DNA from 4 places in the Microbacterium sp. NPDC055455 genome. Region 3 is predicted to be linked to each of the others. Evidence: predicted binding sites of a transcription regulator. Region 3 holds the regulator's gene; each other region holds the start of a gene.
What was found. Region 3 encodes LexA, which represses DNA repair genes until DNA is damaged. Its sites were predicted from a motif close to TCGAACANNTGTTCGA; they were not measured.

Region 1: ACWGUG_RS03700 (Rv2578c family radical SAM protein) is a predicted target of LexA. The motif match lies at 1,938-1,953, and genes of this name have one in related genera.
Region 2: ACWGUG_RS06295 (DUF222 domain-containing protein) is a predicted target of LexA. The motif match lies at 3,514-3,529, and genes of this name have one in related genera.
Region 4: ACWGUG_RS05875 (DUF222 domain-containing protein) is a predicted target of LexA. The motif match lies at 2,167-2,182, and genes of this name have one in related genera.

Annotation. Positions count from the first base shown of each region.
Region 1 is NZ_JBSHLB010000001.1:820,894-828,556, reverse strand. Features, by position in the region: gene ACWGUG_RS03710 (acyl-CoA dehydrogenase family protein) at 1-398, opposite strand, end outside; gene ACWGUG_RS03705 (M15 family metallopeptidase) at 532-1,536, opposite strand; gene ACWGUG_RS03700 (Rv2578c family radical SAM protein) at 1,962-3,104, shown strand; gene ACWGUG_RS03695 (SGNH/GDSL hydrolase family protein) at 3,119-4,048, opposite strand; gene ACWGUG_RS03690 (alpha/beta fold hydrolase) at 4,158-5,117, opposite strand; gene ACWGUG_RS03685 (TetR/AcrR family transcriptional regulator) at 5,188-5,850, shown strand; gene ACWGUG_RS03680 (glycosyltransferase) at 5,909-7,177, shown strand; gene ACWGUG_RS03675 (DEAD/DEAH box helicase) at 7,208-7,663, opposite strand, start outside.
Region 2 is NZ_JBSHLB010000001.1:1,434,749-1,442,411, forward strand. Features, by position in the region: gene ACWGUG_RS06280 (hypothetical protein) at 1-302, shown strand, start outside; gene ACWGUG_RS06285 (hypothetical protein) at 299-1,219, shown strand; gene ACWGUG_RS06290 (signal peptidase I) at 1,244-1,918, shown strand; gene ACWGUG_RS06295 (DUF222 domain-containing protein) at 1,992-3,485, opposite strand; gene ACWGUG_RS06300 (AAA family ATPase) at 3,691-5,082, shown strand; gene ACWGUG_RS06305 (VWA domain-containing protein) at 5,107-7,149, shown strand; gene ACWGUG_RS06310 (glycoside hydrolase family 2 protein) at 7,187-7,663, opposite strand, start outside.
Region 3 is NZ_JBSHLB010000004.1:276,056-283,718, reverse strand. Features, by position in the region: gene ACWGUG_RS13390 (SseB family protein) at 1-708, opposite strand, end outside; gene priA (bifunctional 1-(5-phosphoribosyl)-5-((5-phosphoribosylamino)methylideneamino)imidazole-4-carboxamide isomerase/phosphoribosylanthranilate isomerase PriA) at 692-1,438, opposite strand; gene hisH (imidazole glycerol phosphate synthase subunit HisH) at 1,491-2,162, opposite strand; gene hisB (imidazoleglycerol-phosphate dehydratase HisB) at 2,159-2,767, opposite strand; gene ACWGUG_RS13370 (histidinol-phosphate transaminase) at 2,764-3,858, opposite strand; gene ACWGUG_RS13365 (LysM peptidoglycan-binding domain-containing protein) at 3,921-4,289, opposite strand; gene lexA (transcriptional repressor LexA) at 4,548-5,228, shown strand; gene ACWGUG_RS13355 (hypothetical protein) at 5,298-6,830, shown strand; gene metE (5-methyltetrahydropteroyltriglutamate--homocysteine S-methyltransferase) at 6,827-7,663, opposite strand, start outside.
Region 4 is NZ_JBSHLB010000001.1:1,329,139-1,336,801, forward strand. Features, by position in the region: gene glmM (phosphoglucosamine mutase) at 1-1,109, shown strand, start outside; gene ACWGUG_RS05870 (universal stress protein) at 1,248-2,087, shown strand; gene ACWGUG_RS05875 (DUF222 domain-containing protein) at 2,193-3,470, shown strand; gene ACWGUG_RS05880 (LacI family DNA-binding transcriptional regulator) at 3,675-4,733, shown strand; gene ACWGUG_RS05885 (glycoside hydrolase family 32 protein) at 4,745-6,400, opposite strand; gene ACWGUG_RS05890 (glycoside hydrolase family 68 protein) at 6,489-7,663, opposite strand, start outside.

The DNA.
Region 1 (7,663 bases), on a different contig from region 3:
GGCTCGGTCATCGCGAGGGCGCCGAGGATCTCGCCGGTCGCCATGCCCGGCAGCCACTTCTCCTTCTGCTCCTGCGTGCCCATGTGCACGATGTAGGGCACGGCCAGGTCGTCCTGGATGCCGAGGGCGCCGGCCAGCGAGCCGAGGCCCGCGCCGATCGTCTCTTCGAGCACGATCGAGCGGAAGCGGTAGTCCTGCAGCATGCCGGCGCCGCCGAACTCCTCGGGCACCGACAGGCCGATGATCCCGGCCTCGCCCGCCGCCAGCATGGTGGCGCGGTCGATCTCGCCGTCGCGGTCCCACTGCCGGCGCTTCTCGTCCGAGGCGTAGCGCTTGATGAACTCCTTGACGACGTCGCGGAAGGCGTCGTGGTCCTCGTCGTAGATATCCCGCTCCATGGCAGGCGAACCTCTCTCTTCGTCGAGCCGGCGTCCCGTCGCGGCCCCGGTACCCCGATCCTACGCCGCGCCCGCGACATCCAGTCTCACCAGATGTGGAATCGAGTTCCTTCACCACGGATGCCGCGCCCGCTCACTGCGCGTAGTCCGGCGCGGGGGCGAGGGCGAAGAAGGCCTCCAGCGACGTCCACCCGCCGTCGTGGTACGCCTTGGCGAGTTCGGGCCCGATGTAGCGCAGGTGCCAGGGCTCCGGCAGGTACCCGGTCACCTCGGTCGCGCCCTCGACGTAGCGCACGATCCACCCGTGCTCCCACGCGTGCGCAGCGACCCACTGCCCCTGCGGCGTCGCGGCGAGGTCGTCGAGTGTGCCGCAGGCACCGGCGCACGCGACGACGTCGGCCCCGAGGCCCAGCTGGTGCTCGCTGTACCCGGGCCGCGCACTGACCTGATCGGCACGGTCGCCACGCTCTGCGAAATGCCGCCCGTAGGTCTGCTGCTGCGTCTGGTATGAGCGGAACCCGCTCTCCAGGGCGATCTCGCCGACGCCAGCCGTGCGCGCCGCATTGACGAGCGAGGTGAGAGCGGATGCCGCCTCCGTGCGCAGGGCGCCTCCCTCGATGTTGCGCACGCTGTCGGGCAGCACCAGGCCGCCGGGGCGATAGTCGATCGGAGACGCGGGGCGCAGCTTGTCGACGACGGCCCAGATGCGCGACGAGTCGCCGAGGTCCACGCACGGCGCACGCCCGTCGACCACTGCCGAGCGGAACGCCTCGCCGCCACCCGCGGCGACGATCGCCTGCTCGTCGGCGCCCGAGCGGAGCGCGGTGAGGAACTCGGGGAGAGCGCAGAGGTCTGCGGCCAGCGGCGACTGCTCCACGGCGGGCACGGGGAGCTGCTCGATCTCGCGCGCCTCCAGCGTGGTGGTGAGCGCAGCCTCGACCTCTGCCGGCGGGGCGGGCGGCAGCATCGCCGCCGTCATCGCCGCCGAGCCGAGCAGCAGTGCCGCACCTGCGGCGAGGGCCGCCACCGCGGCGACGCGGCCCGTGAGCCGCCGGGGACGCGCGTGCCGGACCGGCTGCGCGTCCTCGCCGACGGCGAGGATCTCGGCGCCGCGGGCGGCCCGCCGCTCACTCGTCACCGGGCGGCTATGGCGCGCGACGCGCCCGCCCGGTCGCGCTCTCAGCGAGGGAACCGGATGCGTCGCTGCCGTGTCGGGCGCGGCCGCCGCATGGGAGGTGGTGCGAGGCGCGGACGCGGGGGATGCGGTGTGAGGCGCGGACGCGGGGGAGGCCGTGTAGGCCGCGGCAGCGGGTGCAGGTGCGGCGGACGCGGCGTCCGGTGCGACCGCGGCGGACTCCTCCCGGGCGCGCCGCGCCGCCTCATCGCGCATCGCTCGGGCAGCGCGACGAGTCTCGGGGACGGCTCGGGGGGTGGCGAGCCGGCCAGGCTCCGTCACGCCTGCCATTCTGACCTGGACGGAGCATCGGCGCACGCTTTCCCGCGATGTTCGACACGCCGCCTCGGTGTCTTGACGCGCTTTCGAATTTTTGTTCTCATGGGTGAATGCGTTGGCAGGGTCAGGAGCTGGGTGTGGCGGATGCCGCGGCCCTGCCCGGCCTCGAGCAGCTCAACGGCCTCGTGCGCTCGGTCACCACGCCCGAGTTCGCCGGCGTGACCTTCCACGAGGTGCTCTGCAAGTCGGCGCTCAACCATGTGCCGATGGCGTCTGCGATGCCGTTCGACTGGACCGTGAACCCGTACCGCGGCTGCAGTCACTCGTGCGTTTACTGCTTCGCCCGCGGCACGCACGAGTACCTCGACCTCGACGCCGGGCGGGACTTCGACACGCAGGTCGTCGTGAAGATCAACGTCGCCGACGTGCTCGAGAAGGAACTGCAGCGGGGCAGCTGGCAGCGTCAGCCGGTGATGCTCGGCACCAACACCGACCCCTACCAGCGCGCCGAGGGCCGCTACCAGCTCATGCCGGGCATCGTGTCGGCGCTCGCCGAGTCGGGCACGCCGTTCTCGATCCTCACGAAGGGCACGCTGCTGCGGCGCGATCTGCCGATGCTGACGGATGCCGCGGCCCACGTGCCCGTCACGCTGGCCATGTCGATCGCGGTGTTCGACGACGAGCTGCAGCACCTGATCGAGCCGGGCACGCCGAGCGCCTCCGCCCGGCTGCAGACGGTCCGCGCGGCCGCCGACGCGGGCTTCCGCGTCACGGTGTTCCTGATGCCGATCATCCCGCACCTGACCGACTCGACAGCAGCGATCGACCACGCGCTGTCCCGCATCAAAGAGGCCGGCGCGATCCGGGTGGTCTACGGCGCACTGCACCTCCGGCCGGGCGCGAAGCAGTGGTTCATGCAGTGGCTCGAGCAGCGGCATCCGGAACTCGTGCCGTCGTATCGAGGGATGTACCCCGGCGTGACCGCGAATGCGCCGAAGGCGTACCGTGCATGGCTGGCGCAGCGCGTGCGACCGCTCCTGCGCGCGCACCGGCTCGACGGGCGCGCCGAGGAGGAGCACGGGCGCGGGGCGCCGGTGGCAGGACTCGCCGACCGCGCCGACGCACGCGCCGCTCCGATCGTCACGACCTCACGCGGGCGTGCCGCCGCCGCGAGCGCGAGGAACGCGATGCCGAGGAAGGCGACGGCGAGGAGCGCGACGGCCGGCGTCGATGCATCCGGCCGGCTCTTCTGACGGCGAGCCCGCCCTCAGCCGGCCAGCGTCACGCGCACGGCCGCGGCGTACGCGACGTACCCCGCGCTGTTGGGGTGGAAGGCGTTCCTGCTGCTGAGCCACCGGAAGTCGTTGATCCACGGGGCGGTGCTGCCGATGCCGTGTCCGGCGAAGTCGTCCTCGACGTCGACGAAGCGGGCGCCGTTGGCGACGGTCACCTGCTCGATGACGTCGTTCAGGACGACGGTCTGGTCGTTCACCTCGTCCGCCCACGTGTACTTGGGGTTGACTCCCGAGGAGTTCTCCCAGAACAGCAGCGGGTACCCGGTCACCACGATGCGCGCAGTCGCGGCCTTGGTGCGGATCGCCCCGATCACGTTCCCGATGCTGGCCTTGAAGGCGTCCGAGGTCGCGATCGCGGACCCCGCGGCGATCTTCGAGGAGCAGGTCGAGGTGACCAGGACGAAGCAGTTCTGCATGACGTCGGCGAACCCGACGTCGTTGCCGCCGACGGTCACCGTGACGATGCTCGCGTCGGCGGGGATGCCGGCGACCTGCGTCAGCACCGCGGACGTGTTGGCGCCCGAGCAGGCGAGGAAGGCGACGAGCCGCTTGTCGGGATCGGCGTCGAGCAGCTTCGGGTAGCTCTTCGAGCTGCGGTAGCAGGAACTGTCGAGATAGCTGTCGGCGCCCACGCCGGCGGCGAAAGAGTCGCCCACCGCCGCGTACGCGGGCTCGGCGGTACCGCCGCCGCCTCCGCCGCCTCCGCCGCCTCCGCCGCCGCCGCCCCCGCCGCCGGGCTTGTCGGGCTTCGCGGCCGCGACCGGCGCGGCCCAGCCCGCCTCAGCGGGGGCCGCGACCGCGAGCAGGCATGCCACCGCCAGCGCGGCGACCACCGCCATGACGGCGCGCAGCCGGCGCCGCGAATCCTCGTGCGTCCGCACGCGTGTGATCGAGACGTCCATCGGAATACCCCCAGTGCTCTCGACCCCCCAGTCGACTCGACGCCTTCGTCGATGGTCACAGCAATACCACAGCGGCCATCGGGGCGGAAGGGCCCCGCTGCGACGGGGCTCAGACTCCCACCGGGACGGAGCGTGCCGCGCCGGTGGGGAGCGGTGCCGGCTCAGGTCGTCCCTGGGCGATCGTCGGCGCCGATGGCGCCGCGGCGACGGCCGGTGCGGCGAGGTGCGCCAGCACCGCGTCGAGCACGACGTCTGCCGCGAGGAGCCGGTTGTGCCCGAGTCCGCGCGTCTCCAGAAGACGGGCACCGGGATGCGCCGCGGCGATGCGCTGCGCCTCCGCGAAGGGCACGAGGCGGTCTTCACGGTCGTGGGCGATCAGCAGCGGCACCGTTGCCGGCACGGGCCGCTGCACGCTCGACAGCCACGCGAACGGGTCGGGCTCACCCGGGAAGTAGCGGCTCGCGAACAGCTCCTTCATCCGGAGCGACACGGCATCGGAGTAGCCGAGGCCCGCCTGGAACTGCGTGAGCAGGGCAGCGGCGTCCGCCGGCGCGGCGATGGTGACCGCCCGCGACGTCCGGATGCCTCCCGCGGCGCCGATCAGCGTGGCGAGGCCGCCGAACGAGTGCCCGATCATCGCCTCGAACCTGCCGTGGCGCTCCTGGAGGGCCGCGAAGACGTGGAGCCAGTCCACGAGGTATGTGCGCCGCCCGGCCGAGTTCCCGTGGGCAGGCGCGTCGAACGCGACGACACGGTAATCCTCGGCGACGAGCTCGCGGATGAGCGGCGCGAACTGGCTGGCGCGCGCATCCCAGCCGTGCGCGAGCAGCACGACCCGGTTTCCGCCGCCCCACTCGTACGTCTCGACCTCGGCACCGCGCCGATCTACGCCCGCGACCGTGACACGACCGCGTCGGGCGCGGGACATCGTCGGCTCGTGGTCGGGGTGAACGGGCCGCGGTCTGGCGACGCGGCCGAAGAGCGGCATCGCGACGGCGGCGCCCCACCGGGGCGAGAGGGCGCCTGCGGCGCGGACGGACGTGCCGGCGACGGCGGCTGCGATATCCATGATGCTCCGATCCGAAGAATACGAACGGTCGTACTTATGAATACGAACGATCGTACGGTAACCTCGACGCATGGCACAACCCCCCGTCGACCGCCGCCGCCTGCGCGGCGACGAGTCGCGGCGTGCCGTGCTGTCACACGCGGTCGACACGGCGACGGTCGAGGGCCTCGACGGCCTCACGATCGGCCGGCTGGCGGATGCCTCGGGGCACAGCAAGAGCGGCATCGCCACGCTCTTCGGGTCGAAGGAGCAGCTGCAGCTGGCCGTCGTCGCGGCGGCGCGAGAGGTCTTCATCGATCGGGTGGTGGCGCCCGCCCGTGCCAGGACACCGCGCGGGCTCGTCCGCGTCTGCGCGCTCCTCACCGACTGGGTCTCCTACTCGCGCGACCGCGTGTTCAGCGGCGGGTGCTTCTTCGCGGCGACGTCCGTCGAGTTCGATGCCAAGCCCGGTGCCGTGCGGGACGCCGTCATCGCCGCCTCGGGCCAGTGGGAGGACTACCTCACCGCGAGCATCGAGCACGCGATGGCCGCCGGCGAGCTGCCGCTGCTCGACGATGCGCGCCAGCTGACGTTCGAGCTGGTGTCGTTCCTCGAGGCCGCCAACACCCGCTCCCTGCTGCACGCGAGCGATGAGCCGTACCGCCGCGCCGAGGTCGCCGTCCGCGCCCGGCTGACGGCGCTCGGCGGTGACCCCGCGCTGGTCGACGCGATCGGCGCAGCCTCCACGCCCTGAGCCGCGTCCGCGCCGCGCGCCCCTGGCGCGGACCGGATGCGCGGAGGACGATGTCGGGATGGCGCGCCTCCTGCTGTCGGCGATGCCGTTCACCGGGCACGTGACCCCGCTGCGGGCGATCGCGCACGCGCTCGTGGGGCGCGGGCACGACGTGCGGTTCTACACCGGCTCGGCCTTCCGGGCCGCGGTGGCGGCATCCGGCGCGGTCCTCGTGCCATGGCGCAGCGCCCCGGACTTCGACGAGATCGATCTGCGCGCGTCGTTCCCGCGACTGGAGGGCAGGAAGGGCATCAGGCAGGTCTTCGTGAACCTCGAGGACGTCATGATCGGCACGGCCCCCGCGCAGGTGGAGGATCTGCAGGCGGAGTGGGACCGGGAGCCGTGGGATGTCGTCGTCGCCGACGAGACCTCGGTCGGCGTCGCGCTCTTCGCGGAGCGGACCGGATGCCCCTGGGCCACGGTCGCCGTGCTGCCGCTGAGCCTGCCGAGCCGGCAGGGCGCCCCCAGCGGCCTGGGCATCGCGCCGGGCCGCAATCCCCTCACGCGCGCGAGGGATGCCGCCCTCCGCGCAGTCGCCCCGCTGCTGATGCGGCCCCTCGCCGCACCGCTCGCCCGCGCGCGCGACGCCGCAGGCCTGCCGGCGGACGCGACGCCGTTCGCGGCAGCGGTGTACTCGCCCGAGCGCATCCTCGCCAGCGGCGCGCCACTGCTCGACTTCGCCCGCGCGCGGCCCGACCACCTGGACTTCGTGGGACTGCTCGCGGCGCCGGCATCCGATCCCGGCCCGCTCCCGGACTGGTGGGGCGACCACGACGGTCGCACGGTGGTGCACGTGACACAGGGGACGCAGAACATCGATCCGGCCGACCTCATCCGGCCGGCGCTGGAGGCGCTCGCGCACCGCAACCTGCTCATCGTGGTGTCGACCGGGGTGCGCGGACGCGACAGGCTGCCGTTCCCGGTGCCGGGGAACGCCCGGGTCGCGGGATTCCTCCCCTACGACCGCCTGCTGCCCCGCACCGACGTCGTGATCACGAACGGCGGATGGGGCGGCACCCTGACCGCGCTCAGCCACGGCATCCCGCTCGTGGTCGCGGGCGGCGATCTCGACAAGCCGGAGGTTGCCGCCCGCGTCGCATGGACGGGAGCAGGCGTCGATCTGCGCACCGGCACGCCGACCGCCGGGCAGATCGCGCGTGCCTACGAGCGCGTCACGACCGACCCCGCGGTGAGGGATGCCGCAAGCCGCGTGGGCGCACAGCTGCGGTCGCTCGGCGGAGCCGCCGGAGCCGCTCGGCTGCTCGAGGCCTTCACGCTGCGCGGCTGACCGCCCCTGCGGCCGGCGCGCCCCTCGCCGTCAGCGGCGCTCGCTGTCGAAGAGGGGATCGCCCGGCCGCGCCTCGTCGAACGGCGCGTCGATGTCGGCGCGCTCGAGCAGCTCGGCGAGCCGTGCGCGACGGGAGCGGGTCACGAGGGTGACGACCAGGCCGCTGCGCCCGGCGCGTCCGGTGCGGCCGGCGCGGTGCAGGTACGTCTTGTACTCGTCCGGCGGATCGGCCTGCACCACGAGGTCGATGTCGTCGACGTGGATGCCGCGGGCCGCGACATCCGTCGCCACCAGCACGTCGATGCGCCCCGACGTGAGCTTCTCGAGGTTTCGGGTGCGCCGAGCCTGATCGAGATCGCCGTGCAGCGCGAGGGCCCGGATGCCGGCCTCGTCGAGCTGCGCCGCGACCATCTCGGCGTACGCGCGGGTGCGCGTGAACACGAGCGCCTTCCCGGCCGCGCCGACGAGCGACCGCAGGATCTCGGG
Region 2 (7,663 bases), on a different contig from region 3:
TCGCCCTCGCGATCGACCCGGTGACGAGCTCGGCCGGCGCCACCGCCTTCACGGCGGCGGTCGCCGTCACCGGCGGCACGGTCGCGTCGGCCGCGGACTGCACCGCCGGTCGCGTGCCGGCGACGATGACCACCCGAGTCGGCGCCGCCACCGGTTCCGACCTGCAGCTCACCCTCGCCCCCGGCGCCTCGCACATCGTGTGCATCGGCGTCGGCCTGCCGCACGATGCACCGGCGGACGCGGCCGGGGCAGCGGCATCCGTCCTTTCGCTCACCGTCTCCGGAACGCAGGTGCACCGATGATCCGCCGTCGCCACATCGGACCGATCGCCGCGCTCGTCACCCTCGCGGTGCTCGGCGGCGCGGGTGCGGCGACCGCCGCATGGGTCGCGAGCGCGTCGGTGTCGGCGTCCACCTCGTCCGCGACCGTCGCCACCACGCTGGCGCAGACGGGTGCGCTGACCACGACGTACCGCTACGCCGGCAGTCGTTCGACGGCGGTCGTCGGCGAGCTCACGATCACGAACGCCGGCGGTGCGCCGCTGTCGTATGCCCTCGCCAACCGGGTGACCGGCAGCACGACGCTCGCCCAGAAGACCACCCTGCGGCTGTGGACCGGCACGTGCGGTGCGACGGCTCCCGTCGGCGCGGTCGTGACGACGTTCGCCGACACTGCTCCCGCGCTGCCCGCGGCGGCACGCACACTCGCCGCCGGTGCGAGCGTCAGGGTCTGCGTCTCGACGCAGATCGAGGGCGCCACGAACGCGGAGCTGCAGGGGCAGAGCGCGACCGCGACCTTGAGCGTCACCGGCGCGGTCGGCGCGCACTGGACGACGTCGGCGACCGCCGCCACCATCACGCAGACCGCCTACCGGCTGGCCGCCGCCGGCACACCGACGTGTCTGCGAGAAGGTGGACGCGACATCCGCCTGACGTGGAGCGCCCCCGCTCACCGCACCGACACCGCCGCCATCTCGTACCGGCTGTACGACGTCGCGTCCGGAGCCACCGTTGCGACGGTGACGAGCGCCGATGCGACGGTCTCGGCTGTGTTGAGCGGCACCGCGATCGCCCAGAACGGCACGTACTCCCTCGCCGTCGAGGCGACCGAGACCTCGGCCTCGGGGACGACGGCGTCCGCGAGCGCGCCGGTCGAGGTCACCCGCACCACGAACCCGTCGGAGTCGGCTCAGTCCGGCCCCCGTTACCACTGCGCCTGAACCCCTGCGAGATCGATTCCCATGATGATGACCACCGAAGCTCCGCCGCACATCGCGTCCGGTTCGACGCTCGCTGACGCGGCGCCCGCCGGCCGCGCCGCGTCTCGTCGGCGCGACGAGGGCCAGAGCCTGCTGCACTACCTCGCCGTGTCGCTGAGTGCGTCGATCCTCGTGCTGCTGCTCGGCGTGGCCGTCGCGGTGGTCGGTCTGCCGGTCGTGGTCGGGGGCAGCGCGATGACGGTGCTGACGCAGTCGATGGAGCCGGGGCTGCCGCCGGGGACGCTCGTCGTCATCCGGCCGACGCCGGTGGACGACATCCGCGTGGGCGATGTGATCACGTATCAGATCCGGTCGGGCGAGGCGGCTGTCGTGAGTCATCGCGTGGTCTCGAAGACGTATGCGGATGGCGAGCTGACCTTCATCACGAAGGGCGACAACAATGACGCGGTCGATCCGGAGCCGGTGAGGTCCGTGCAGGTCCGCGGCACGCTCTGGTACAGCCTGCCGCTGCTGGGCTGGGTGAACAACGTCCTCAACGGCTCGAACCGCACCATCGTGCTCGCGGTCGTCGCCGGCGGGCTCTTCCTCTACGCCGCGATCTCGATCGTCGCGGCCGCGCGTGATCGACGGAAGAAGGGGACGACGGATGCCGCGACCCGCGGCCCCGCGACGGACGAGGCTCTCGTCTCCGAAGGATAGAGGGCGACCCGCTGCGTCGCGGCAACTCCCGTCGCGATGCGAACCGCGCGGCGCACTCGGCGCCGGCACGGCGCTACCCGGCGGGGTGGAGTCTTCGACCTGGAGGAGCGAGGTCGCCGAAGTCGTAGCGTCGAGCGACCCGCATGGGCAGCGGGACGGGCGGCAGACCGGGGCGATGGAGGACGAACTCCTCCGTGCCGTCGCGTGTGATGCGCCACCGATGATGATGCAGGTTCATGTGGTGGAACGCGCAGAGCAGGATGCCCCGATCGACGTCGGTGCGGCCGCCGTGCGCGTACGGGTCGATGTGGTGCGCCTCGCAGTACGAGGCGGGTCGGTCGCAGTCGGGGATGCGGCATCCGCCATCACGGACCGCCAACGCGACGCGCTGTGCCGGGCTGAACAGTCGTGCTTCGCGGCCGAGGTGGAGCGGATTGCCGGACGGGTCGAGGGTGACGGTGACCGTCGCGGTGTCGCAGGTTCGAGCCGCGATGACCCAGCCTGGCAGCGTCGAACCGGTGTCTTCGACGAGGGCGACCGCCGGCCGTCCGGTCATGGCGCCGTCGTGGGCATCCTGGGTGGCGACGATGCGGATGCCGGCCTGTCGCGTGCCGAACACCGTCGAGGCGTCGGCGAGCGCGCCGGCCCGGATGATGTCCATGATCAGGTCGTAGGCGATCTGATCGTTCGTGCGCGGATCGTCGGAGAGCTCCTGAGCCCGCGCCGCCTCGTCGGGATCGACGAAGCGCGGTCCGCCGCGACGCGGGCGCAGCGCGGTGGCGATGATGGTGTCGATGCCGACGGCGCCGACGTCGTCGAACGTGAAGCTGCCGCGGCGCACGCCGTCGCGGTCGGTCCAGGTGCGGAAGGAGCGCGCGTCGAACCGCTCGTCGAAGCGGCGCTGCGCGCCCTCGGGGTCGAGCAGGTCGCGGACTGCGCGAGCAGCAGTCCCGAGTTCTTCGACGGTGCGCACCTGCGCTTCATCGACCAGCTGCTGTGCCGCGAGCGCCCACGCGTCGCGCGCCGCCGTATCGTCGGCGTGTTCGTCGTCGACGCCCGCGGGCGGATCGCCGAGACCGCGGAAGATGGCGTCGTGCTGCGCGGACGTCAGCGTGCCCACCAGCAGAGCCTCGCCCAGCGCGGCGTGCCAGGGCGGCGCAGCCGGCGTCCCACAGGTCATCCCCGATTCGTCGTCGCCCGAGCCCGCGTCCGAACCCGCCGGCACGAGTGAGGTGGCCAGCGCCTCCCCGATGCGCACCTGCTTCGTCGCGTCGGCGCGGGTGCTGCCAGTCAGGTCTTGGATGAGCGACACGGCGGACCGGTGCCCGTTCTTCTGTGCGAGGCCGCTGTGACCGGCATCCCTGGTCGAGCGCGCCGCGACGACGCCCGACGCCGCGATACGGACGGACTCTCCGGCGCGCACGAGCGTCGTCGCGCTCCGGATCACCCGCAGGAGTTCGTCGTCGTCGAGTCCGTGCACGGTCGCCGGAATCCGCGCGGCATCGCCGTCTCCGAGGGCGTCCTGCAGGGCGCTGATCGCGTCCTGCAGGTCGGAGAAGATGTCCATAGTTCATTGTGGCATGAGCCTCAGACACTCGAAGATATATACGACTAGCCTATGGATTCACGCGCAAGCCCACCGTCCGCAGGTGGGGGCGGTCGCACCGAATCATGGGCGGCCCCACCCATCCAAACCCCGTCCCCGACCCCGTCCCCGAGAATTTCCCCCGGTCCGGCCCTCGCCCCGCCGCAGCAGGCGTAGCCTCCCGGGCATGACACCTTCGCCTTCGGGGATCACGACGGCCGGGCAGCTGCGCGCATCGGGTCACACCTACCGGCCGGTCCGCATCGAGCTGCGTGAGAACCTCCTCGCCGCCCTGGCGAACGGCGAGGACCCGTGGCCCGGCATCCACGGCTTCGACGACACCGTCATCCCGCAGCTCGAGCGCGCCCTCCTCGCCGGTCACGACGTCGTGCTGCTCGGCGAGCGCGGGCAGGGCAAGACCCGGCTCCTGCGCAGCCTCGTCGGGCTCCTCGACGAGTGGTCGCCGGTGATCGAGGGGTCGGAGCTCGGCGAGCATCCCTTCCACCCCATCGCCCCCGCATCCGTCCGCCGCGCGAGCAAACTGGGCGACGACCTGCCCATCGCGTGGCGCCACCGCAGCCAGCGGTACGCCGAGAAGCTCGCCACGCCCGACACGTCGGTGGCCGACCTCATCGGCGACGTCGACCCGATCAAGGTCGCCGAGGGCCGCTCGCTCGGCGACCCCGAGACGATCCACTACGGACTCGTGCCCCGCAGCAACGGCGGCATCGTCGCCATCAACGAGCTGCCCGACCTCGCCGAGCGCATCCAGGTCTCCCTCCTCAACGTGATGGAGGAGCGCGACATCCAGATCCGCGGCTACGTGCTGCGCCTGGACCTCGACGTGCTCGTCGTCGCGACGGCGAACCCCGAGGACTACACGAACCGCGGCCGCATCATCACGCCGCTGCAGGACCGCTTCGGGGCCGAGATCCGCACGCACTACCCGCAGACGATCGACGAGGAGATCGCCGTCATCCGGCAGGAGGCCGACCTCGTCGCCGCCGTGCCTTCCCACCTTCTCGAGGTGCTGGCGCGGTTCACGCGCAACCTCCGGGAATCGGATGCCGTCGACCAGCGTGCCGGCGTATCCGCGCGCTTCGCGATCGCCGGCGCCGAGACGATCGCCGCGGCGGCCCTGCATCGGGCGACGCGTCAGCACGAGGACGTCGCCGTCGCCCGACCCGTGGACCTCGAGACCGCCGTCGACGTGCTCGGCGGCAAGATCGAGTTCGAGACGGGGGAGGAGGGACGCGAGCGCGCCATCCTCGAGCACCTGCTGCGCACCGCCGTCGCCGACACCGCCCGCGCGCACCTGCGCGGCATCGACGCCCGTGCGCTCGCCGACGCCCTCCACGACGGCGCGACGGTGATGACCGGCGAGCAGGTGACCGCCGCCGACGTGCTCGCCGCGATGCCGGTGCTGGGCGAGTCCGACCTCTACGATCAGGTCGCCGAGCGCCTCGACGCGCACACGCCCGGTGAGCGCGCGGGTGCGCTCGAGCTGCTCCTGGAGTCCCTCTACCTCGACAAGCGCATCGGCAAGGACAGCGCCGGGGGTGAGACGGTCTATGGGTGACCCGTCTGGAGGAGGCATCCGCTGATGGTCCGCTCCTTCCACCGCACACCGGGCCACACCGCGCGCTACGGGCGGTACACCGGCGGCGACCCGCTCGCGCCGCCGGTCGAGGTGCAGTCGGCGCTGGAGGCGATCGGGCAGGACGTGATGTCGGGAACCTCCGCCGACCGCGCGCTGCGCGAGTACCTCCGCCGCGGCGACCGCGACCGCCTCGGTCTGGACGACCTCGCCCGCCGCGTGCGCGAGCGCCGGGCCGAGCTCACGCGGCGGCATCGCCTCGACGGCACCCTCGAAGAGGTCAAGAAGCTGCTCGACCGCGCCGTGCTCGAGGAGCGCAAGCACCTGGTCCGCGACGTGAACCTCGACGACACCACCCGCGCGTTCGCCGAGATGCGGCTCGAGAACCTGCCGTCCAGCACCGCCGCGGCCGTCAACGACCTCGCCGACTACGACTGGCAGAGCCCGAGCGCGCGGGCCGACTACGACCGCATCCGCGAGCTGCTCGGCCGCGAGCTGCTGGATCAGCGCTTCGCCGGCATGAAGAACGCGCTGGAGAATGCGACGGATGCCGATCGGCAGGCGATCCGCGACATGCTCAACGATCTGAACGACCTGCTCGAGAAGCGCCGGATGGGAGACGACACGCAGGAGGACTTCGACGAGTTCATGCGCAGGCACGGGGATCAGTTCCCCGAGAACCCGCAGAACCTCGACGAGCTGCTCGACACGCTCGCCGAGCGGGCTGCGGCGGCGCAGCGGATGCTCAACTCGATGACGCCCGAGCAGCGCGACGAGCTGCTGAGCCTCGCCGAGCAGGCGTTCGGCTCGCCCGACCTCATGCAGTCGCTGTCGCGCCTCGACGACAACCTGCGCTCGCTGCGGCCGGGAGAGGGCTGGACGGGATCGGCATCGTTCTCGGGTGATCAGCCGACGGGTCTCGGCGAGGCGACGGGCATCATGCAGGACCTGTCCGACCTCGATGCGCTGACCGATCAGCTCGGTCAGATGTATCCGGGCGCGCGCATGGACGACATCGACCTCGACGCCCTCGAGCGGCTCATCGGCGAGCGGGCCGCGGTGAGCGCCCGCACTCTGAAAGAGCTCGAGCAGGAGCTGAGGGACACCGGGATGCTGCAGCGGGCGTCCGACGGACAGCTGCGTCTCACCCCGCGGGCGATGCGGCAGCTGGGGCGCGCGCTGCTGCGCGACATCGCGACGCGCCAGTCCGGACGGCTGGGGCGGCGGGAGACGCGCAACGCCGGCGCGGCGGGCGACCGGACGGGGTCGACGCGCGAGTGGGCGTTCGGCGACACCGAGCCGTGGGACATCCCGCGCACGGTGTCGAACGCGGTGCTGCGGACGGTGCTGGACGGGGGCGACGTGTCATCCGGCGTACGGCTCGACACCCGAGACGTCGAGGTCGTCGAGACCGAGCAGCGCACGCAGGCGGCGGTCGCGCTGCTGGTGGACACGTCGTTCTCGATGGCGATGGACGGCCGGTGGGTGCCGATGAAGCGCACCGCGCTGGCTCTGCATCACCTGATCTCGACGCGGTTCCGGGGCGACAACCTGCGGCTGATCGCGTTCGCGCGTCACGCCGAGGTGATCGACATCGAGCAGCTCACCGCCAAGGACGCCGTGTGGGACAAGGGCACGAACCTCCAGCACGCGCTGCTGCTCGCCCAGCGGCACTTCCGCAAGAACCCCACCGCGCAGCCGGTGCTGCTGATCGTGACGGACGGCGAGCCGACCTCGCATCTGCGGCCGGACGGGAGCGTGTTCTTCTCGTATCCGCCGGACCCCCGGACGGTGGCGGCCACGGTGCGCGAGCTCGACACGGTGCAGCGGCTGGGCGCCCAGACGACGTTCTTCCGGCTGGGGGAGGACCCCGGCCTCGCGCGGTTCATCGACGCGCTCGCCCGGCGCGCCTGCGGTCAGGTCGTGGCGCCGGAGCTCGACGACCTCGGGCGAGCGGTCGTCGACAGCTACCTCGGCTCCCGGCACACCGGGCGGGGCTCGCCCGAGGACTTCGGCGACCTTCTCCAGGGCCGGTCCTGGTGGTGGTGACGCGGGCGATCAGCCGTCGCCGGCCGCTCGACCCGCGTCAGCCGCGCACGGCGGCGCGGATGCGCTCGACGGCGAACTTGGGCGAGCGATCCTCGAACAACAGCCCGTTGGTCTCCTGACCGGTGTCGGTCAGCTGCGTGTAGCAGAACCCCGCGAGGCCGTCGGCCGTGCGCACCGCGTGCAGGATCGCGCTCACCTGCTTCTCGAAGGCGTCGACATCGGCCGCGGTGGAGTAGCCCCAGTCCTTCTCGGACCCGGTCGCGAGGCTCACGCCCCCGAACTCCGTGAGGAGCACGGGCTTGGCGGGCCGGGCCGCCTCCAGCGACATGCGCCGCCCGGCCGGGCCGAAGCCGTCCAGCAAGGCGGCGACGCTCGCGTCGTCCCCATACCTCTGGGCGAGCACAGCGGGATCGGCCTCGTAGTCGTGGATCGTCCACAGATCCGATGACGTGTGCTCCCAGCCGTCGTTCGAGACGACCGGTCGCGTACCGTCCAGAGCCCGTGTCAGGTCGGT
Region 3 (7,663 bases):
CTTCTCGAGGCCGTCCATGAGCTGGAGCTTGACGATGAGCTCGGGGCCGCGCAGCCGGGCGTCCGGGTCGCCCGCGTCGACGACGAGGTCGATGACCGAGAGCTCGCCGCCGATGCTGGCGTGCAGTCCCGCGACGACCTCGGGCGACAGGAAGCTGGGCTCCCACGGCTGTCCCTGGCCGATCGCCCAGACCGCGGGGCGCCGGATGACGAACTCGGTCTCCGACGCCGGGTCGATCACGATGAGGTCGGTGTCGTCGGCGGCGGCGGCCAGAGCCGTGCGGACGCCCTCGACCGGGACCGGCCGGGCGGAGGCATCCCACCGCCTCATGGTGTCCACCGACGTGAACACCGGGAGCACCCGGCGACCGTCTGGCGCCGCGACCGTGACGATCGACAGCTCCTGGGTCTTGTCGACCTCGAGGCCGTGCGCGCCGACGCCGTGGTCGCCCTTCTCCGCGATGAGCGGGATGAGCAGCCGCGCGCGACGGTACGCGTCGACGACCTGCGCCTGCGTGCCGGTGCCGGCGCGGAACGCCGTCAGCGCGGCCAGAAGCGCCGGATCGGCGGATCCGTCGTCGGAGGCGTGCGGGTTGGAGTGGAAGGCGCGTCCCTCCCACGGGACGCCCGCCGAGTCGGCGGCGGGGTCGCCGTGGTGGCCGTGGCCGTGGGGCGCACCGCCGGACGGCGGGTCAGTGTCCGGCGACATCCAGCGCCTCGGCGAGCGTGAAGGCACCGGCGTACAGCGCCTTGCCCACGATCGCGCCCTCGACGCCCAGCGGCACGAGCTCGCGGAGGGCAACGATGTCGTCGAGGCTCGACACGCCACCCGAGGCGACGATCGGCTTCGGCGTGCGCGAGGTGAGCTCGCGCAGCAGGTCGAGGTTCGGGCCCTTGAGCGTGCCATCCTTCGTGACGTCGGTGACGACGTAGCGGCTGCAGCCGGCCGCCTCGAGGCGATCGAGGACCGTCCACAGGTCGCCGCCGTCGCGCGTCCAGCCGCGCGCCGCCAGCGTAGTCCCGCGCACGTCGAGTCCGACGGCGATGACGTCGCCGTACCGGCCGATGACGTCCGCCGCCCACTCGGGATTCTCCAGTGCGGCGGTTCCGAGGTTGATGCGGGCGGCGCCGCTCTCGAGGGCGGCCTCGAGCGTCCGGTCGTCGCGGATCCCGCCCGACAGCTCGACCTGCACGCCGCGGGCCTGCTTGATGACCTTGCGCAGCACGCCGGCGTTGCTTCCGCGGCCGAATGCGGCGTCGAGGTCGACCAGGTGGATCCATTGGGCGCCCTGGCGGGCGAAGTCGAGCGCGGCGTCGACCGGATCGCCGTAGCTCGTCTCGGTGCCTGCCTCGCCCTGGGTCAGACGGACGGCCTTGCCGTCGGCGACGTCGACGGCGGGCAGAAGGACGAGCTCGGGTGTGGACGCGAAATCGTTCATGGCTCCTCGTGCGGGAATGTCGGGAGCAGACGCTCCCGGAGTTGGCACGGTCTCAGAGGTTATCCCCGCCGAGCCCCTCGATCCAATTCGAGAGCAGGCGGATGCCGGCCTCCCCCGACTTCTCGGGGTGGAACTGCGTCGCCGAGAGGGGTCCGTTCTCGACGGCGGCGAGGAACGGCGTGCCGTACTCGCACCAGGTCAGCACCGGCTCGGGGAACGGCGGCTGCACATCGAGCAGCCACTTCTGCGCACCGAACGAGTGGACGAAGTAGAACCGCTCCTGCTCGATCCCTCGGAACAGCCGGGAGCCCTCGCCGGGCTTCACGGTGTTCCAGCCCATGTGCGGAAGCACCGGCGCGTCGAGCTCGGTCACAACGCCCGGCCACTGGCCCATGCCCTCGGTGTCGATGCCGCGCTCCACGCCGCGCTCGAAGAAGATCTGCATGCCGACGCAGACGCCGATGACCGGACGCCCGCCCGCGAGGCGGCGCTCGATGAGCTCGTCGCCGCGGCTGGCGCGCAGCGCCTCCGCGACGGCGCGGAATGCCCCGACGCCCGGGACGAAGAGCCCGTCGGCGTCCATCACGAGGCCGCGGTCGGAGGTGAGCCGGGCGTCGGCGCCGGCCGCGACGAGCGCCTTGACCGCCGAGTGCACGTTGCCCGACCCGTAGTCCAGGACGGCGACGAGCGGCCTCTCGCGGTCGGCGGACGCCGCTGCGCTCATAGCGCGCCCTTCGTGCTCGGGACGCCCTCGACGAGGGGGTCCAGCGCCTTGGCCTGCCGGAACGCCCGCGCGAACGCCTTGTACTCGGCCTCCGCGATGTGGTGCGGATCACGGCCGGACAGCACGCGCACGTGCACGGTCAGCGCGGCGTTGTACGAGATCGCCTCGAACGTGTGGCGCACGAGCGAGCCGGTGAAGTGGCCGCCGATGAGGTGGTGCTCGAAACCGGTCGGCTCACCGGTGTGCACGAGGTAGGGGCGGCCGCTGATGTCGACGACCGCCTGCGCGAGCGCCTCGTCGAGCGGGACCAGCGCGTCGCCGTAGCGCGAGATGCCGGACTTGTCGCCCAGCGCCTCGCGGATCGCCTGTCCGAGCACGATCGAGATGTCCTCCACCGTGTGGTGCGCGTCGATGTCGGTGTCGCCGGAGGCGCGGACGGTGAGATCGGTGAGCGAGTGCTTCGCGAACGCGGTCAGCATGTGGTCGAAGAAGGGCACCGTGGTGTCGATGCGGCTGCGGCCGGTGCCGTCGAGATCGAGCTCGAGCTCGACCGTGGACTCGCTCGTGGCCCGCCGCAGCGAGGCGGTGCGGGATGCGGCGCTCATGACGTCGATCCTACCGAGGCCAGTGCGTCCAGGAACGCGGTCGTCTCCTCCTCGGTCCCGGCGGTGACGCGGAGGTGATTCGGGATGCCGACATCGCGGATGAGCACGCCCTCGTCGTACAGCGCGCTCCAGGTCGCGCCCGGATCGGGCACCCCGCCGAACAGCACGAAGTTCGTCCACGACTCGTGCGGCGTGTAGCCGAGGGCCTCGACGGTCGCCGAGATGCGGTCGCGCTGCCCCACGATCTCATCCACCATGCGCAGCATCGTCGGGGCGTGACGCAGGGCCGCCGTGGCCGCCGCCTGCGTCAAGGCGCTGAGGTGGTACGGGAGCCGCACCAGCCGGAGCGCGTCGATCAGCGCCGGGTCGGCCGCGAGATACCCCACGCGGGCACCCGCGAAGGCGAACGCCTTGCTCATCGTGCGCGACACCACGAGCCGCTCGCGACCGGGCAGCAGCGTCAGCGCCGAGCGCTCGTCGTGGGGCGCGAACTCGAAGTACGCCTCGTCCACGATGACGATGCCGTCGGTCGCGTCGTAGACCGCCTCGACGACGTCGAGGCCCAGGGGCGTGCCCGTGGGGTTGTTCGGCGAGCACAGGAAGACGACAGCCGGCGACACGTGGGCGACCTGCGCGGCCGCGTCCGCAGCCTCGATCGAGTAGTCGGAGGACCGCGTCCCGGCGATCCAATCCGCCCCGGTCCCCCGCGTCAGGAGCGGGTACATGGAGTAGGTGGGCCCGAAGCCGAACGCCGTACGGCCGGGTCCGGCGAAGGCCTGGAGGATGTGCTGGAGCACTTCGTTGGACCCGTTCGCGGCCCAGATCTGCTCGCGGGTGAGCCCGTGTCCGAGGTAGTCGGCGAAGCCCTCGCGCAGGGCGGTGAACTCGCGGTCGGGATACCGGTTCACATCGCGCAGGGCGAGGGCGATGGAGTCGAGGATGTCGTCCGCGACCTCCTGCGGAACCGGATGCGTGTTCTCGTTGACGTTCAGGGCGACGGGAAGCGGTGCCTGCGGAGCGCCGTAGGGCGTCTGCCCGCGGAGATCGGCGCGTAAAGGGAGGTCTTCGAGACGTGCACTCACCCCTCCCATGGTAGAGCCGCGCGACACGCTCCCGCCTCGGATGACGTCGGCGGCGCGGGTTCGGCCGGGCCCTACTCCGCCGAGCCGTACTCCGCCGGGATCGCCAGGCTCTGCCCGGCCTGGACGGTGACGCCGTCGAGTGCGTTCAGGCGGACGATGGCGTCGACCACGTCGCGGGGGTCGTGCCCGGGCGCGACGTCCTCCGCGATCGTCCACAGCGAGTCGCCGTGCGACACGGTGACGGTGCTGAACGACCCCGCCGGCGCACCGGCGTCGCGGGTGGCGAGAGCCGCCCCGCCGCCGATGACCGCGGCGCTGAGCGCGATCACCGCGGGCATCGCCGCCAGCGTGGCCAGGACGCGGCGGCCCCGCACCGTGAGTCGCAGACGCGTCGCGCGCGCCGGCGAGGGAACGGACGTCGTGTAAGCGATCGCGGTCATGGTGTCTCCTCGTGATGGGGAGAGATTCGCATTCCCCGCTCGGCCGGGAGCGGGGAGTGCGAACCTCTCTTCCGAAGCTATCTTCGACTTTCGACGGTGTCAAGACTCGGCCCGAGTGCCGAATGATCGAACGCGACACGCGGACGGGTTGTTCCCCGTACCCCCGGTATGCGGATACGGTTTCGATACGAGAACCCCACCACGGGCCTCCGACATTCGAAGAAACAGCGCTCGCGGGCGCAGGACGGGAGCCGGAAGATGAGCGACGCGGCCGGGCGCGACAAGCCCCAGACTCGTCGGCGCAAGAGCCTCAGCGACAAGCAGCTCGCGATCCTCGAGGTGATCCAGCGCTCCATCGCGCGCCACGGCTACCCGCCGAGCATGCGCGAGATCGGCGACGCGGTCGGCCTGAAGTCGCTGTCGAGCGTGACCCACCAGCTCAACCAGCTCGAGCTCAGCGGCTACCTCCGCCGCGACGCCGGCAAGACTCGGGCGATGGAGGTGCTCATCGACCTCCCCGGGTCGGCGACCGAGAGCCCGGCCGACGCCGCGCCCTCGCTGGGCGACGCCGCCCTGGTGCCCCTCGTCGGGCGGATCGCCGCCGGCGTGCCCATCACCGCCGAGCAGCAGGTGGAGGAGATCTTCCCGCTGCCCCGCCAGCTCGTCGGCAAGGGGGACCTCTTCATGCTCAAGGTCTCGGGCGAGTCGATGATCGACGCCGCGATCTGCGACGGGGACTGGGTCGTCGTGCGCGCGCAGGCCACCGCCGACAACGGCGAGATCGTCGCGGCGATGCTCGACGGCGAGGCCACGGTCAAGACCTTCCGGCAGCGCGACGGCCACACATGGCTGCTCCCCCGCAACTCCGCGTTCGAGCCGATCCTGGGCGACGAGGCGACGGTGCTGGGCAAGGTCGTGGCGGTGCTGCGCGCGGTCTGAGCGCCTTTCACTCGAAACGCGTGACGAAGGTCCTGGCGGGGCAGCGGCGCGGCGCGCTATAAGGGGGGGATGACCGACACGACCGGCATCGCCGACGCCGCCGACCTCCGCGCGCGCCTCGAGGCGCTCGAGGCGGAGAACGCCCGACTCCGCGGTGATTCCGCGCAGGGCGCCAGGACGTCGACCGAACCGCCCGGCAGCCGCTGGCGCGCCTTCTTCTCGGCGCTGTGCATCGTCATCGCCACGATCCTGGTGCCGGTGTCGATCGTCGCCGCGTGGGCACGCGTCGAGCTGGTCGACGAGACGCGCTTCGTCGAGACGTTCGCACCGCTGGCCGACGACCCGCAGGTTCAGGCGCTCATCGTGCAGGAGGTCACCGCGGCGATCGACGAGTCGCTGAACCTCGAGACGGTCGTGAACGATCTCTTCGACGGCATCCAGCAGCTCGATCTGCCGCCGCGCGCCCTCGCCGCCCTCGATCTGCTGCGCTCCCCCGCCGCGCAGGGGGTGCAGAACCTCGTCGACACGACCGTCACGCGCCTCGTGCAGTCGGAGGCCTTCGCCGACGTGTGGGAGACGGCTCTGCGAGCCAGTCACCGCTCGCTGCAGGCCGTCGCGGCGGGAGGTACGGCCGGCGGCGCCGTGGTGATCACCGGCGAGGGGGAGATCGGCATCCAGCTGGGCCCGATCATCGCGGAGGTCAAGGACCGCCTCGTCGACCGCGGCATCGGGATCGCCGAGCAGATCCCCGAGATCGACAGGACGATCGTGGTGGCCCAGAGCGACGCCCTCACGGTCGTCGGCACGGTCTACAACCTCGCGGTGGCCGCGGGGTGGTGGACGCCGCTGCTGGCCCTCGTCCTCTTCGTCGCGGGGATCGCCATCGCCCGGCGGCGCTCCACGGCGGTCCTGGGAACAGGCGTCGGCATCGCGGTCGGCGCGGCCGCGCTCGCGATCGCCCTGGGCGCCGGCGGCGCCGTGCTCGCGCTGAGCGGACCGAACCTCGGCGTGCCGGCCGGCGCGCTCGCCTCGATGTACGAGCAGATCACCGGCGCCATGCGCGACACCGCGGTGGTGCTGACGCTCCTCGGCCTGGTGATCGCGGTGATCGCCTGGATGTCGGGGCGCTGGCGCGGCGCTCAGGCGGCCCGCCACGGGGTCGCGTCGATGAACGCCGGGATCCGGACCGCCGCCCTCCGGCGGGGCGTGGACACCGGCCGAGTCGGCTCGTGGCTCTTCGCACAGCGCGTGCTCGTCCGGGTGGTCCTCGGCGTCCTCGCGGTGCTGTGGCTGATGCTCCTGCGGCCGTTGTCGGTCGGAGAGGTCTTCCTGGTCCTGATCGTCTGGCTCCTGGTGTGGTGGGTCACCGAACTGCTGCAGCGCCGGCCGGAGGACGCCGAGGCGGCGGCCGCGGCCGACGTGGTCGCGGTGCCCCCCGCCGACGGCGCGGGGCCGGCGGGCGTCACCGACGGCGACACCCTCGTCCTCGACTCCGAGGCGGACACCCTCGTGATCGACGCGGATGCCGACACCGTGGTGGTGGAGACGCCGGATGCCGCGACCGGAGGGGCCGCGGCATCCGGGACCAAGAAGCGCCGCTAGGCCGGAACGCGCGTCCGCGCCGCCCGCGTCGCCTCGACGAGGTTCCGCAGCGACGTCACCGTCTCGCCGTACCCCCGCGTCTTGAGGCCGCAGTCCGGGTTCACCCACACGCGGCGCAGCGGGAGCTCGGCGACCGCGCGGTCGAGGAGCTCCGAGATCTCGTCGACGGACGGCACGCGCGGCGAGTGGATGTCGTACACGCCCGGCCCGATGCCGGCCGCGAAGCCCGACGACGCGATGTCGCCGATCACCTCGCCGCGGCTGCGGGCGGCCTCGATGGAGGTGACGTCGGCGTCCAGTGCCGCGATCGCATCGATCACGACGTCGAACTCCGAGTAGCACAGGTGCGTGTGCACCTGCGTCGCGGGTGCCGCGCCGGCTGTGGCGAGGCGGAAGGACGCCACCGACCACGCGAGGTACGCCGGCTGGTCGGCCACCGCCAGCGGGAGCAGCTCCCGCAGCGCCGGCTCGTCGACCTGGATCACCCGGATGCCCGCGTCCTCGAGGTCCGCGATCTCGTCGCGCAGCGCGAGGGCGACCTGGTTCGCGGTCTCGGAGAGCGGCTGGTCGTCGCGGACGAACGACCAGGCGAGGATCGTCACCGGCCCGGTCAGCATGCCCTTCATCGGCTTGTCGGTGAGCGACTGGGCGAACGTCGACCACGCCACCGTGATCGGCGCCGGACGCGACACGTCACCCCACAGGATCGACGGCCGGGTCGCGCGCGAGCCGTAGGACTGCACCCAGCCGTTCTCGGTGACGGCGCATCCGTCGAGGTGCTCGGCGAAGTACTGCACCATGTCGTTGCGCTCGGCTTCGCCGTGGACGAGGAC
Region 4 (7,663 bases), on a different contig from region 3:
GTGTGCTCCCCACGCCCGCGACCGCGTTCCTCATCGCCGACATCGATGCCGACTTCGGCGTCATGGTGTCGGCATCCCACAATCCCGCTCCCGACAACGGCATCAAGATCTTCGCCACCGGCGGTGTGAAGCTGCCCGACGTCGTCGAGGAGCGCATCGAGCAGGCGATGCAGGGGCCGAAGCTGCAGCCCACCGGGGCCGGCGTCGGTCGCATCCGCCGCTTCGCCGACGCCGAGGACCGCTACGTCGTGCACCTGCTCGGCTCGCTGCCGAACCGCCTCGAGGGGTTGCACGTCGTGCTCGACTGCGCGCACGGCGCGGCATCCGGCGTCTCTCCCGAGACGTTCCGCGACGCCGGCGCGAAGGTCACCGTCATCGGCGCCGACCCCGACGGCCTCAACATCAACGACGGCGTCGGATCCACCCACCTCGATCTGCTCGCCGAGCACGTCGTCCGCGTCGGAGCCGACGTCGGCATCGCGCACGACGGCGACGCGGACCGCTGCCTCGCCGTGGACGCGGAGGGCCGCATCGTGGACGGCGACCAGATCATGGCGATCCTGGCCGTCGCGATGAAGGAGCGCGGCGCCCTCAAGGACGACACGCTCGTCGCGACCGTCATGAGCAACCTCGGCCTGCACCGCGCCATGGACGCCCACGGCATCCGCCTCGAGACGACCGCAGTCGGCGACCGGTACGTTCTCGAGACGATGAACAAGCACGGCTACTCCCTCGGCGGCGAGCAGTCCGGGCACGTCATCATGAGCGAGTTCGCGACGACCGGCGACGGCCTGCTCACGGGCCTGCACCTCGTGGCCGAGATGGCACGCACGGGCAAGACGCTCGCCGAGCTGGCGTCGGTCATGACGGTGTACCCGCAGGTGCTCGTCAACGTGAAGGGCGTCGACCGGACGCGCGTGGGCGATGAGATCGTGCAGGATGCCGTCGCCCGCGCCACGGCAGAGCTCGGGCTGTCCGGGCGCGTGCTGCTGCGCCCCTCGGGCACGGAGCCGCTCGTGCGCGTCATGGTCGAGGCCGGTTCCGAGGACGACGCACGTCGTCACGCGGACGCCCTGGCCGACGTCGTGCGCGAGCGCCTCGCGCTGTAGCCGCCTCTTCACGGGAAGCCCGGCCGTCCTCGGACGCCCGGGCTTCCCGCATTCGCGGCCGAGGTGTCTGTCACGGCGCATCCGCCTGCATCGGGGCGATCGCCGGCGCTAGCCTGGGGGCATCCGAAGGGAGCCATCGTGGGTGAAGCCATCGTCGTCGGAATCACGGATGCCGCCGTCGCGCGTCGCGCGGTCGATTGGGCCGCGCAGCGCGCGAGGGAGCGCCGGCAGCCGCTCGAGCTCGTCACCGTCGTGGGAGGCGCCGTCGGCGCCGTGGGGGAGGACTCGGTCCTCGCCGCCGCGCTCGAGGAGGCGCGCGAGCGCGTGGAGCACGAGGCGTCGCGCATCGCCGCGGACGGGCTGGTCGTGCGGACGCGCGTCGAGCGCGGCAACCCGGTGGCGAAGCTCGTGGACGCCTCGGCCGACGCGGCGCTGCTCGTGATCGGCAGCGACTACCCGGGCCAGGGATCGCGGGCGGCCCGGGGCGCGCACGGCCTGCGCATCGCGGCGGGAGCCCACTGCCCGGTCGTCGTGGTTCCCGACGCGGACGCCGCCGGACGGTCGGGCGTGGTCGTCGGGGTCGACGGCTCGCCGGTGTCGGAGAAGGCGGTGGCCTTCGCCGCGGACGAGGCCGACCGCCTCGGCGAGCCCCTCATCGCCGTGGCGGTGTGGACGCCCCTCGAGGCGCCGCGCAACATGGGGTCGTATCCGGCGGAGTACCTCGAGAACATGGAGAAGCTCACCGCCGAGGCCCTCGCCCTTTCGCTGGCCGGGCTCGGCTCGCGCTACCCCGACCTCGAGATCGTGCGGAAGGTGGAGCGCGGCTACCCGTCGCAGATCATCAACGGGCTGGCGGGCTCCGCGCGGCTGACGGTGGTCGGCTCGCACGGCCGCGGCGCGCTCGCGCGATTCCTGCTGGGCTCCATCAGCCAGGAGGTGCTCGGCCGCCTGGCGACCGTGACCGCGGTCGTGCGCTGAGTCGCGGGGAGCGGGGCTGCGGTGCGGCTAGAAGTCGCGCGTCCGGGTCTCTCGACCCCGCCCTCGTCAAGCCGCGATGTCGTAGGTATGTTCTAACCTGACGGTATGCTTCTCGACGCGGATGCCTACGAGCCTCCGATACCGGACGCGCTCGACCTCGTGGTCGAGGTGGCGGACATGATGTCGATCTTCGCCGCTCAACGGTTCGTGCGGGTGGAGGCGATGCGCCGAGAGGCTATGGCGGATGCCGTCGCCCGCGGTAATCGCTTCACAGACGTCGTCGAACGCGGGGTCCGGCTGGAGCTCGCTGCTGCGCTGCGCACCACCGAGTACGCCGCGGGTGAGCTGATGCGCATGGCTGAAGCGATCGTTCAGCGGTACCCGTCGGTCCTCCAATCGTTGCGGCGCGCGCGGATGACCGAGCGGCACGCCGAGATCCTGGTCACAGCTGTCGACGAACTCGAACCCGAGCTGCGTGCCGCGCTGCTGCCCGAGGCCGTCGAGCTGGCGGAGTCGATGCCGGTCGGTTCGTTCCGGCGGCTCCTTCGCCGGCGGATCGACGCCTCGCGCGCCGTCTCGATCGCCGAACGTCACGAAGCGGCGGTCGCGTTGCGCAGGGTCGTCGCCGAGCCCGCTGCCGACGCGATGTCTTGGCTGCATCTCTACGTGCCCGCGGTCGAAGCACAGGCGATCTATGCCCGTGCGACCTCCATCGCGAAGGTTATCGTCGCGCACGAGAGTGAGAGTCGCTCGCTCGAGCAGGTGCGCGCCGACGTGATCTGCGACCTGCTGATCGAAGGTGTGACGGATGCGCACCCCGACGAGGCCCGCGGCATCCGCGCAACGGTGGCGATCACCGTTCCTGCGCTCTCGCTGCTCGAGGAGCACGACCGTGCCCGCGAGGCCGCCGGCCTGGCGCCCGCCGTGGTGGAGGGTGTGGGGCCGATCCCTCTCGAACGAGCGCGCGAGCTATGCGGCGGTGTGGAGGGATGGATGCGGATCCTGGTGCACCCCGAGACATCGACGGTCCTGTCGGTTGGTCGCGAACTCTATCGACCGCCGGCTCCGATGCGACGGCTCGTGCAGTGGAGGGCCGAGCGATGCATGGCGCCGGGATGCGGGATGCCGGCCTCGCGGTGCGAGATCGATCACACCGTCGCCTGGGAGTCCGGGGGTGAGACTCGCATAGACAACCTGAACCCGCTCTGCCGCGGGCACCACAAGGTCAAACATCACGGTGGGTGGCGGGTGAGACAGGTGCGCGACAGCGGCGGCGCGCTCGAGTGGATATCGCCGGCCGGTCGACGGTATGTGGTGCCACCGGAAAGACCACTCCATATGCCCGCCTTCCGGCCGTCGGACGCGGTCGGGGCTCCGTTCTAGCCGCGTCCCAGACCGGCGAAACGCATGCAGGTCGGATTCCGTGCCATCGGTACGTACCAGGCCGCGCGCCGTCGGTCGCCTCGCCCCAGGCAACGGGGGGCGTTTGCGCGAGGCGGTGCGTGAGACGGGCGGCGGTCGGGCCCCTCACACAGCCCTGCGCCGCCGCGCGCTCACCGGGAGTGCGGCGCGGCCTAACCTGGAGGAATGGGGAACGGTAGGGCATCCGGGGCCGGACGCGCGCGGGTCAGCGACGTCGCGGCGGCCGCGGGAGTGTCGCCGACGACCGTGTCGCACGCACTCAGCGGCGCTCGCGCGGTGAATGCCGACACCCGCGAGCGCATCCTGGCGGTCGCGCGCGAGCTCGGCTATGTGCCCGACAGGGTGGCGAGCGGGCTGCGGCGACGGCGCACCGGCGTCGTCGGTCTCATCGGCGACGACCTCGCGGCGACGCCCTTCGCCGGCCGCATCATCGAGGGGGCACGACGCGCCGGCCTCGAGCGCGACGTGCTGCTGATGGTGGCCGAGAGCGGAGGCGACGCCGATGCCGAGCGGGATCTGGTCGCACGGTTCCTCGCGCAGCGCGTCGACGGGCTGCTCATCGCCCGCATGTACCACCAGCGCGTCGAGCGGCCCGCCGTGCCCGACGGCTTTCCGGTCGTGCTGGTCGACGCGGCGCCCGAGCCCGGATGGGAGGTCGATGCCGTCGTGCCCGACGAGGCGCAGATCGCGACACTCGCCTGCCGGCGGCTCACCCGCGACGGGCACCGCGACATCGCCTACGTCGGCACGACCGACGAATCCCGCGCCGCCCGCGGGCGGCTCATCGGCATCCGCTCCGCACTGGGCGACGAGGGCATCGCGCTGGGCGACGACCGGCTCGAGCTCTGCGCGTCCGACGCCGCCGGCGGCCGGGAGGCGGGCGGGCGCCTGCTCGACCAGCGGCATCCCCCGAGCGCGATCATCTGCTTCAACGACCAGATCGCCATGGGCGTGATGCAGGCGGCCGCGAGGCGTGGCATCCGTGTTCCCGAAGGGCTCTCCGTCGTCGGCATCGACGATCTGCATCCCGTGGCAGACGCGCTCGATCCGGGCCTCACCACGATCGCGCTGCCGCACGAAGAGATGGGGCGATGGGGGATGGCGCGGCTGCTCGACCGGATCGACGGGACGGTGTCGGCACCGGCTGAGAGCCTGCACCTCCTGCGGGGATGGCTGGTGGAGCGCGCGTCGGTCGTGGCGCCGGCGACGACGCCGCGACGGTAGCGCGCCTCGGCCTATCGAGGCTCCGGCTGCCGGTCGATCGGCGCAACGCGCAGCGGCGTGAGGAAAGCGTCGCTCACCGACACCGAACCGTTCGCCCCCTCGATCCGCAGCCCGCGCTCGCCGGCGGTCCCGAACGTCGCCATCGTCAGAGCAGCCTCCCCGCCGCCGGCGAACACCTCGACGGAAGCGGCATCCACCACGATGTCCAACGAGACCCGCCCGTCTCTGGACGCCACCGGCGCCGTGCGCACCATGCGATAGGCGTCGGGCATCTCGGACGCGGCCGCGTCGGCGTCGCGCGCGACGAATGCGACCTGGTCGCGGAAGTCGTATCCGACCGTCGCGAACGTCCCGTCCCCGCCGAGCACCTTTATGCGCAGCTCGCCGTCCTCCTCGCTCGCCGCCTCCAGCCTCAGCCGGTACGCGCCCGACGCCGGAGTGGCGACGTCGACGCCATGGCGCTCGTCGATGCGCACATCATCGACGGCCGCGGGCTCACCCTCCAGCGCCCGCAGCCCGGGAGCAGGCGACGAACGCAGGGTCGCCCGCTCGCCGTCCGACCGCAGCGTGAGGGAGCGCACGAGCGAATGCGAGCCTCCGTGCCAGTCCTCGGTGGGGAACTGCCCGGCATACGCCCAGTTGTTCATCCAGCCGATCCCATATTGAGTCGCCAGGCGCTCCTCGACGCTCATCCGCGGATCATCCCATGTGACCGACGCGTAATAGTCCGCACCGCGGTCGAGCCACTGATGCCCGGTGCCGTCGGGAGTGAAACGCTCACCGTCCCACTCGCCGATCCAGTAGGCCGTGCCCGTCGTCATACCCTCGGCGGCACCGTTCGCACCGGCGACCAGCACCCAGCGCACGTCATCGGGATCTCCGTCGACCGACATCGGGAACAGATCAGGACACTCGAGCACACCGAGGCCCGACGTCGAGAAGTCGGACGTGTACGTCCAGTCCCGCAGATTCGGCGACGTGTAGAAGCCGATCCGATCATGCTCGGCCAGCGCCATGACCCAGTGCCCGGCCGACTCGTCCCAGAACACCCGGGGGTCGCGCCAGTCGGCGACTCCGGGGTTGTCCATGACGGGATTGCCCTCGTACGACGCGAAGCTGTAGCCGCCGTCGCGGGAGAAGAACAGCGACTGCCGCTGCACCCCGTCGACCTGCTGCGTGACGAGCGCGATGACGGCGCCGGGGCCGAAACCTGCGGTGCCCCTCTCGTCGACGACCGCGGTGCCGGTCCAGATGTCGCCCAGCCCGTTGCCGTACTTCTCGATGGCGACGCCCTCGTCCTGCCAGTGCACGAGGTCGGTCGACGTCGCGTGGTACCACGCCGTGCCGTTCCCGTCAGGATGGTCCGCGTTGTAGAGGTAGTAATAGTGCCAGACGCCGTCCAGCAGGAACGGCTTCTGGGGGTCGTTCATCCAGTTCCGCTCCGGCGTGATGTGCACGGCCGGTCGATGAGGCGACCAGTCGGCGGGCCGCTGGAACCCGTCTGAGGCCGAGGACCCCGGTGCCGGGCGCACCTGGTGGTCGTCGTCCGCGGAACGCGTCAGGGCGGACACCGCAGCGAGCACCACTGCGACCGCTGCCAGCGCGGCGGCCACGAGCACGAGCGCGCTGCGGCGCCGGGGCGTGGGCAGAAGGTCGTGGGCGGGCATGTCGGCTTCCTTCCGTCGGGATGTCCGTGTCGGAGCGGCGGAACGGATGCCTCGGCACGAGGCCGTGCCGAGGCATCCGGTCGTCGGATCACTTGATGGGGGTGACCTTGCCGCCGGGGTTGATGTTCAGGTTCGCCGGGACATCTGCCCATCCGCCGAGCCCGCCGTCGCCGTAGGAGTAGTCGACGCTCGTGTCGTCGCCGGAGATGTCCACCTTCACCGTCGGAGCCAGCGTGCCGCCGCGGACGAAATCGTCGTGCGTGCCGATGGTGTCGATGAACGACTGCACCAGACCGCCGGGCATCACGTAGTGCGAGTAGGCCTGGAAGGCGCCCGGGTGCTGGTTGTAGTCCGGCGCGAAGGGCTGGCCCTGCGCGTAGTTCAGGTTGGTCGGGTTTCCCAGCGCGAGACCGGAGCCGCCGTTGAGCGGCTGGAAGTCGGAACGGATGCCGTCGCCGACGAATCCGTAGACGCCCTCGGGTCCGTCGATCCCGGCCGCGAACGTGCCGCGGTGCGTGATGGTGAAGAGGTACGCCTTGCCGTCTTTGAAGATGAACTGCGGGCGCTCGGTCTGGTCGGTGACGCAGTTGGCCGACAGGATCGGCGGGAGGAACTCCCACTCGGTCAGGTCGTCGTTGGTCGCCTTCGCGAGGCCGACGTTCGCGATCTGGTACGGCGCGCCGGACGCGTTGACCTCGTCGACCGTCTCGGCGAACGGGTCGCCCGGCTGGTAGCCGAGGTCCTCTTCGGCGCAGTAGGCCTCTTCGCGGGCCATCGCGGTGTTGCCCTCGAACACCATGTACGTCTCACCCGGGTTGGCGGGGTCCTCGAACGTGAACGGGTCGCGGAAGTTGAAGAACGGGTTCTGCTCGCCCGTCTGGTAGTACGTGCCGTCGGCCCGCAGCAGGTCGTGCACCTCGTCGAAGCCCGTGAGCTTGACGCCGTTCCCGGTGGCGTGCACCTTGCCGACGCTCAGCGCCAGACGCGGGTCGTAGGGCTTGCGGTCCTTGCCCTGCTCGTCGCGGTAGAAGGCCACGTCGGTGAAGAACAGCTTCACCTCGCCGCCCTTGAACACCCGTGCGGAGCCCGACCACTGGGTCTGGTGGCTGAAGGACTTGTCCTCGAAGATCTCGCCGGTCACGCCCTCGTCGAAGACGAGGCCGCCGTAGGTCCAGCCGCCGTTCTCCGGCCGCTCGTCGGCGGGGATGCCGGCGGGGCGGAAGAAGTAGCCGATCTTGGCGTACACGTGGCGCTCGTCGAAGC